One region of the Bacillus sp. BSL6 genome, then DNA from elsewhere that is predicted to be linked to it. Evidence: riboswitches for the same ligand, from Rfam matches in the RefSeq annotation. Region 1 holds a riboswitch; the other holds the start of a gene.
What was found. A riboswitch is a leader RNA that binds a small molecule or an ion and turns the genes downstream of it on or off. The one in region 1 is predicted to bind preQ1.

Region 1 (4,427 bases):
TTAACTGCATACTCAAAATCATAATCGTCAAATACTACTACCTTTAAGCTAATATCTTTTCCTGCTAGCTTCTGAATTACATCATCTAACTTCTGAAAATCAGTATTCATCGTCGAACTCGGTGGTTTTGGAGAAATCGTTATTTCATCAATTTCAAGTAACCAATCTTGCCATTTGCTCCCTTGCGTTTCGATTGCCGTTCGCATTCCATTCTCTTTTAATATAGAAAGAAGAAACTCAATATTTTTCAGCAATGCCGGATTTCCACCTGAAATCGTAACATGAGAAAAATTTTCGCCGCCAATTTCTACAAGCTCATTCCAAACGTCTTCTGCTGTCATCTGTCTAATTTGATCTTTAGCCGATCCATCCCACGTAAAAGCAGAATCACACCAAGCACAGCTATAATCACAGCCAGCTGTACGGATAAACATCGTCTTTTGTCCTACAACCATTCCTTCACCTTGAATAGTCGGACCAAATATTTCTAAGACCGGAATTTTACTCATCGAGCATCCACTCCCGTCTTACTTCCGCATAACTAGTTGGCGTCTCAAACAGACGAACAAATTCAACACGAGCTCCTTTATATTCGTTCGCACGATTATCTTTTGTTAACGCCTCTGCCATCTTTTCATAAATCCAAACGACCATATTTTCAGCAGTTGTATTCATCGCTGGTAACGTTTCGTTTAAATAACGATGATCTAAATAAATTTCTATTTCATTCTTCCAAATTTCTTTTATATCTCCAAAGTCAATTGCAAGACCGATTTCATTTACATATCCACTAATCCCAAATACAACTTTATATGTGTGACCATGTAAGTTTTTACATTTCCCTTCATAACAGTGTAAATGGTGTGCTGCATCAAATGTAAATTCCTTGCTGACCATTACTCTTTTATTATGATATTTGAGCTGTTTACGCTGAATATCCTTGTCCATTTTTTGCAAATTTTCTACGATGCGAAATCCAAAGAAATTATCCATTAGTTGCTCGCTCCTTCGCGTTCTTGTAGGTACGTATCTAATCCTGCTTTACGAAGTTGACATGCTGGACATTCACCGCAACCATCACCAATGATTCCGTTATAACATGTTAATGTTTTTTCTCGAACAAACTCGAATGCTCCAAGTTCATCTGATAATTTCCATGTTTCCGCTTTATCAATCCACATAAGTGGTGTATGAATCACAAACGGATAATCCATGGATAAATTTAAAGTAACGTTTAACGATTTCACAAACACGTCACGGCAATCTGGATAACCACTAAAATCAGTTTCACATACACCCGTTACAATATGACGTGCTCCAACTTGTTTTGCTAATACAGCAGCAAATGATAAGAATAGTAAATTTCGTCCATCTACAAACGTCGATGGTAATTCCCCTTCTTCATGTGTAATCTCCATATCCGTTCTCGTTAACGCATTTGGAGCAAGTTGATTTAATAGACTCATATCTAGTACCGTATGTTTAATTCCTAGCTCTTTTGCAATTTCCGCTGCACAATCAATTTCTAACTTATGACGTTGATTGTAATTAAACGTTACAGCCTCTACTTCTGCAAACTGCTCCATTGCCCAAAATAAACATGTCGTACTATCTTGTCCTCCACTAAAAACAACAACTGCCTTTTCTTTTTTCATTTCACTCATTCTCCTTCTCTACTACGAATAAGAAGAAAGAACGTTCTTGAACTGTCACAATAAAAAAACAAAACAATACCTAAAGATATTGTTGTTTCCATAGTTTTTTATAGAGGGAGTTCGCGAACCTCTCCCGTGCATTGCACGGAATTCCTTCTTTCATTGACAAAGCTTATTGTAACATATTGTATACTACCAGAAAAAATTTCTGATTTTTCCGCTATTTCTCATTTCATTTCTTTCATTTTATAGTATGATTAATTTACTATAAGAAGAGAGGAGGCATCCCACTGAAATCCTTTATTATTTATCTCTTTCTAAATATATTATTCATCCTTGTTACAATGCTCGTATACCATTTATTTTGGAATCAAAAAGGGAAACGCTCTCCTAAATTAAATTCAGCTATATTTATTGTATTATGCTGCCTCGTTACTATACTATGTATCACTTTCGCAGCAAAAACAAATTATGGATTTCAATTTGATATGCGTCATATCGTATTAGTTGTCGGTACATTAACCGGAGGTCCTATTGCTGGTGGATCAATATTAGTTGTATTAAATATATATCGCTTCTTATTAGGAGGAATAGGTGTTTTCCCATCGCTTATCGGTTCTATCCTTCTATTTATTGTTCTACTATTTACATACAAATTTTTCAATCGAACTTCTAATCGTATAAAAATAATACTCGCTATTATATATAGTCTCACATACGGATTGAGTTGGATACCTTTCTTCCTTTCAAAGGTTACAAATAAGACTGATTATATACCACATATTATTGTGTATGAGTTATGTACGATACTTGGTACGATTCTTATTTTATATTTACTACACATATTACAAACTCAAGTTCGTCTCCAAAACGAACTTATGAATGCTGAAAAATTTCATTTAATTGGCGAAATGGCAGCGTCCATCTCTCATGAGATTCGCAATCCGTTAACTTCAACAAAAGGATTTTTACAACTTTTGCAGTCAGGTACATGCACTGAGCAAGAGCGAAAATTATATATTGACATAGCCATCAACGGAATCGAACAAGCAAATCACGTTCTTACAGATTATTTAACCTTTGCAAAACCAAGTATTGAAAAAGAACAAACATTACAGTTAGAAGAAGAACTACTGCATGCATTATCGTTAATTACACCGCTTGCTAATTTAACAAATGTGCGTACACATTATATAAAGCAAAGTACTTCTTTTTTTATCGCGGGAGAAAAACAAAAACTAAATCAATGTTTGTTAAATATTTTAAAAAACTGCATTGAGGCCATGCCAAAAGGCGGTGATCTTTATTTCACATTAGTTCCTGATCATAAACATATTCAATTATATATAAAAGATACAGGAGTTGGTATGGATCAAGAACAAGTAAAACGTCTTGGATCCCCTTTCTATTCAACAAAAGAAAAAGGTACTGGTCTTGGAATGATGGTCGTATTCAGTGTTGTGCAAGCTATGAACGGAAAAATTGATATTATAAGTGAAAAAGGTACAGGTACAACTTTCTTATTAACTTTTCCACTCATACAAAAAACGTGATGAAATACTCATCACGTTTTTTCTGTTCCTTCAACTAATTCAGCAAAAGCTTTCACTTTTCCATGTGGTTTTTGATTTTCTTTACGTGCTTTCCAAGCGCGCTCTTCTTCTTTCTTTTTATTGGACATACTTTTCAACTCCTTCTTTTCTTTCTCTCTGTAGTATTCCAAAATAAGAAGAAAAACTATGCACATATGAAAAAGAAGTGGTCTCCCACTTCTTCCTAATTATCGCTGTAAAATTGCGTGTTTCGCTTCTTTTAACTGCGTAAGATGTCTTTGTTCATGCAAATCAAGAAATTGAACCCACTGATATAAATTCAGATCATTAAAAACAGGATGCTTTAACCCATTTTCAAATAGGTCTTTTTCATCTATAACGCTATGAAGCGCATGTAATAGTTCTTGTCGTGAATGTTCTAGTAATTGGATTCCTTGCTGTTTTTTCATTAGCGTTTCTGTTGGTTTCATTTGCTGAGGAGCTTCTCGTTTATGTGTGCGATCCAGCGTAAGTTGGAGGTCTTTAAATGGAGTCGTGTTTCTTTCATTTTTTTGTAAGGCATATACAAGGGCAGACGTGACAGATTGTTCAACTAAATGCAAGTGATGCAAAATTTGAATAATACTCCATTTATCACGACGTGGCTTTACATTCACTTCTGTATCATTTAACATTTCAATTTCTGACAATAGCGTGCTTCGGGTAGACTGTAATGAGTTCACTAAACTTTCTAAACTCACATCCATATTAGATTGAAGCATACTTCTTTCCCCCCTTTTGTTGGTGAAAAGAGGCGCTCCTTATTAGAAACACCTCTTTAGTATTCTGAATTTTCTTTTATTATCTCATCATTTTCTCATTATGTCGATGTTAAACATGTGAAAAAAAGCGCATGTTTTTTACAATTTTGTGTCGTCAATTGCTTGTAGCCATGCTTCAATTTCTGTAATAACACTTTTCACACAGCCTTCAGTAAATGGTGATGTTAAATTGGCAACTTCTACTAATTCCAAGAATGATTTACTTCCACCTTGTTGGCACAGATTCACATAATCTTCCCACGCCTCTTGTCTATTATCTCTTGCACGTTTCCAAAATTGCAGTGCACAAATTTGTGCTAACGTGTAGTCAATATAGTAGAACGGCGAGCTATAAATATGTCCTTGACGTTGCCAGAATCCACCGCGCTCTAAATAATCATTATCTTCATAATCACGAT
Region 2 (4,427 bases), 230 kb from region 1:
ACTTAACAATAAAGGTGATATTTTTTTAGAGAAGAAGCCGTTAACGAGAATATGAGCAGCGAAAGCAACTGCACAACCGAGAACGAGTATATCTCCAATGTTTAATTGAAAAGAATCACCAGCCGTTAATAAGTATAAACCTGCTGTTGCTACCGCAATGCCAATTACGATAAAAATAGTAGCTTTTTGTTTTAAAAAAATAAAAGACAAGATTGGTACCATAACGATACTAAGCCCTGTTAAGAAACCAGCTTTTGAAGAAGTTGTATAAAGTAAGCCGAATGTTTGTAAGACGTAGCCAACGCATAAAAAGAACCCAACGATTAATCCAGCGAGACTACTCTGTTTTATATGTTGTTTTGAAGCTTTTTTTGAGAAAAGTATTTGAACGAATAATAAAATAATTCCAGCGAATAAAAAGCGAATACCATTAAAAGTAAATGGGCCAACGAAAGACATAGCATTTTGAACGACGACAAACGTAGCTCCCCAAATAAAAGAGACAAATAGTAAAGCGAGAGGAGCAATCCAATCTTTTTTCACACTCATACCCCCGTTAATTTTGTAAGATAGCTTTTCTAGCTAACTCATCAGCAACTTTATTTTGACTACTTGGAATCCACTTAATAAAAAAGAGATCGAAACTTTTTATGTACTGCAGTGCTTCCTCTAATAGTGGTGCAAACATTTTATTTTTTGCGTATTCTTTTTCAACAGCTCGCTCGACAAGTTGCGAATCTGTACGAAAAGAGACAATGTTATAATTATGCTCCGTGCAATATTTTAATGCCGCGAGTAATGCGTGGTATTCTGCTTCATGGTTGGACATTGTCCCAAGGGGCAATGATAATTGTACAGCTGGTTGAACCCCTTTAATAAATACTCCTGCACCAGAAGGACCAGGATTTCCTTTTGATGCACCATCAATATATACTTCAATCAAAATGAGAAACCTCCAAATGATAAGATGATCCCCTACTTATATGTTTTTTTGCAGTAGGGGATAGGGCAATTAGCCGATTGTAATACTATAACGACATGTAAATGTTTCATTCGCTTGTAAAGATTGAATTCCTTTTTTTTCCTTGAAATCTTTTGCTGGATTTACTTCATCAGCTATTCCGTACCAAGGTTCGATACATAGGAAAGGTGCGTTCTCGCCTGGTGTCCATACGCCGACAAATGGGAATCCGTCAAATTCTACTTTTACAAATTTATTATGTTTATGAGAACGAATAGAGATTTCATCCGTATTCATATTTTCAAAAATAAGCGCATCGTTTTTAAATAGATCATATGTAAGTGGTAATTCATTCGTACTTTCAGCGATTAATTGCTTTTTATTTGAAAGGTAAGGTCCTTCTAATACACTTGTTTCTAAGCGTTCAGAACCATTAAATGATAGATGGTAATCTGTAAATGATTCGTCTTCTAATAACGGGAAATTGAAACCAGGATGCGCCCCGATTGAGAAGAACATCTCTTTTGAAGTAGGGTTATTTACTTCGTATGTTACATGAACGATTTGTCCGTCTAGCTCATAAGAAACGAGTAATTCGAATTCGTATGGGTATTTTTTTAATGTTTCTTCATTACTAGTAACGATATAAGTGATTTTCGTTTCACTTTGTTCTTTTACAGTGAATGTAAGATCACGAGCAAAGCCGTGTTGTGTTAAAGAATAAGGCTTACCATCTACGTAGTATGTATTATCTACTAATCGGCCGACGATAGGGAATAAAATTGGTGCACGGCGTCCCCAATAAGTAGAATCACCTTGCCATAAGTATTCTGTATTGTCTTCTTTTAAGCGAACGCTTTGTAATTCTGCACCTTTGTCGGATATGGAAACGATCACTTTTTCGTTTTGAATTGTTGCAGTCATGAAGTAAAACCTCCTAAATCTTTCATATATTTCATTATACGTTGTCTAAAAGAAAAAAGGTAGTTCATGATAGGAATCTATTGACGAAAGGGGGGCTACCGCGTAAAATATAATCTTGTTGCTTAAAAAACGAATAACGTGGTTCGAAACCATCCCACGTAAAAAAACTAAGGAGATTTTGTCATGAATATTAGAACATTAGTCGGTAATGGTATTTTAGCGGCATTATATATTGCTGTTTCTATGCTTATTCAGCCATTTGGCTTTACGAATGTACAGTTTCGTATTTCAGAGATGTTTAATCATCTCGTTGTATTTAATAAGAAAGCAATTTACGGAATTGTATTAGGTGTATTTTTAACGAATCTCTTTTTCTCACCTATGATCGCTTACGATTTAGTATTTGGAGTAGGGCAATCTATTCTTGCATTAGTTGCAACGATTATTTCTATGCGATTTATTAAAGGTGTTTGGGCTCGTATGATTTTTAATACAGTTATTTTTACAATTACAATGTTTATGATTGCAATTGAACTTCATCTTGCATTTGATTTACCATTCATGTTGACTTGGTTAACATGTGCAATCGGTGAATTTGTTGTTATGGCGATTGGTATGCCTGTAATGTACTGGATTAATAAACGAGTACAATTTGAAAGATTTATGTAATAGATGAAAGAGCTATTCCTATAGGGATAGCTCTTTTTTACATGTGATTATATTGAATATAATTCTGTGACTCTTGATAAAATATAATAAAATAAAGTGAGGCTTTCATTAGCTGGATACATATAAGAAGTCTTACATAAGGGGAATCTAGTATGAAATATAAAATTCATTGGTTGTATAAAACAAAGCGCGGTTTGCAGACGGAATTAACGACAGATTATATGAACATAGAAGAAGCACTTCAATTTGCGGAGGATTTCGAGAAAACAGGAAGAGTGAAGGAATTATTATTTTACGATGAAATGGATACAGAATGGTTATTAAAGGAAATAAAAAAGCTGAGTAAACAAGTGGAGGAAGAACCCCAAGAAATACTCGTTTATTTTGATGGTGGTTATGATGTACAGACGAAAGAAGCTGGGGTAGGTATATGTGTATACTATAAAAAAGGAAATGCAAAATACCGAATTCGCCGTAATGCATATATAGAAGGCATATATGATAATAATGAAGCGGAATACGCATCATTACTATATAGCATGAATATACTCGAGGAATTAGGGATTAAGTATGAAGCAGTTACACTTCGCGGGGATTCTCAAGTTGTACTGCAACAATTGGCCGGGGAATGGCCTTGTTATGATGAACATTTAAATCATTATTTAGACCAAATTGAGCAAAAAGCGAAGCAAATGAAATTAAAACTTGTATGTGAGCCAATCTTTAGAAAACAAAATAAAGAAGCACATCAATTAGCAACGCAAGCATTAGAAGGAACAGTCATTGATAGTCATAAAGAAATAACCGAATAGAGAGGTGCAACGGTGGATAAAAAGCAACTCATTACAGAGGTAAATGACTTATTAGAAACGTATTGTGAAGGATGTTTTTTGCGAGAACATAATCGAAAGACAAATAGTAAGTATTATGCTCATTCATTTTGTATCAGGCAATGTACAGTTGGAGAAACATTGAAAAAGTATGGGGAACAGTTGTCATGAAAAAACATCCAGAGAAAATTCTCTGGATGTTTTTTAGTGTCTTGCTTCGTTTAGTTGATGCTCACATTTATTTAATTTCTTTTCCTCGTTCATTAAAAATGGCTCATCTAAATCAGTTGCAACAGATTTCATAATTTCAAGCTGAGAGCGAGCTGCTTCTACAGCAGTAGTAGCGTGTTCTAATGTATCTGGATCCATTGAAATTGTTGCTGATCCCACCATTTTTTGTGCTGTTTCTACACGGAATTTCACTTCTTCAAAATCATTTACTTCTGATCCCATTGTTACTGCCTCCTTTGTATATTGCGCATTTCACATAGTTTTTGCTCTGTAAAACGGAAATATACAAAGGAATAACAAAGGAATAACAAAGGAGGTTACCAAGTAAGGTAACCTCCTGTTATATGTTGGATTAAAGTTTTACTACGTTAGCAGCTTGAGGTCCGCGGTTTCCTTCAGTGATATCAAAAGATACTTCTTGACCTTCTTCTAAAGCTTTGTAGCCTTCGCCTTGAATCGCAGAGAAATGTACGAATACATCGTCAGCGCCTTCCATTTCGATAAATCCAAAACCTTTTTCGTTGTTAAACCATTTTACTTTTCCTTGCATGTTACAATTCCTCCTAAAAACATTTGCTTTTTTCATTTAGTGAAATTCATTTGAAAAGATAATATAAACTAAAAATGCTATAATCTTGAATATTCTGCTAAATGATTAATTTAAATATACACGAATTGGGAGAATTTAGTCAAGTAAGCGATTTTATTTTTTTGTATTTTTAAATAATTTTTCAGCCAAATTTTTAAATAGGTATAGGACAGGCCGAGTATGTAATAGTCTTAATTGAATGCTATACATAATGAGGTGAAAG

Region 2: linked by a shared signal. The riboswitch ahead of RCJ96_RS06875 (QueT transporter family protein) and the one ahead of queC (7-cyano-7-deazaguanine synthase QueC) in region 1 are both predicted to bind preQ1.

Annotation. Positions count from the first base shown of each region.
Region 1 covers NZ_JAVGCW010000002.1:365,772-370,198, forward strand. Annotated here, with positions in the region: gene queE (7-carboxy-7-deazaguanine synthase QueE) at 1-509, opposite strand, end outside; gene queD (6-carboxytetrahydropterin synthase QueD) at 502-993, opposite strand; gene queC (7-cyano-7-deazaguanine synthase QueC) at 993-1,655, opposite strand; PreQ1 riboswitch class I at 1,749-1,792, opposite strand; gene kinB (sporulation sensor histidine kinase KinB) at 2,000-3,208, shown strand; gene RCJ96_RS08145 (DUF6254 family protein) at 3,220-3,336, opposite strand; gene RCJ96_RS08150 (DinB family protein) at 3,436-3,969, opposite strand; gene RCJ96_RS08155 (M3 family oligoendopeptidase) at 4,108-4,427, opposite strand, start outside.
Region 2 covers NZ_JAVGCW010000002.1:131,781-136,207, reverse strand. Annotated here, with positions in the region: gene RCJ96_RS06890 (DMT family transporter) at 1-543, opposite strand, end outside; gene RCJ96_RS06885 (reverse transcriptase-like protein) at 557-943, opposite strand; gene RCJ96_RS06880 (aldose 1-epimerase family protein) at 1,013-1,885, opposite strand; PreQ1 riboswitch class I at 2,018-2,062, shown strand; gene RCJ96_RS06875 (QueT transporter family protein) at 2,069-2,554, shown strand; gene RCJ96_RS06870 (ribonuclease H family protein) at 2,707-3,366, shown strand; gene RCJ96_RS06865 (zinc-finger domain-containing protein) at 3,379-3,555, shown strand; gene RCJ96_RS06860 (DUF2564 family protein) at 3,589-3,837, opposite strand; gene cspB (cold shock-like protein CspB) at 3,968-4,165, opposite strand.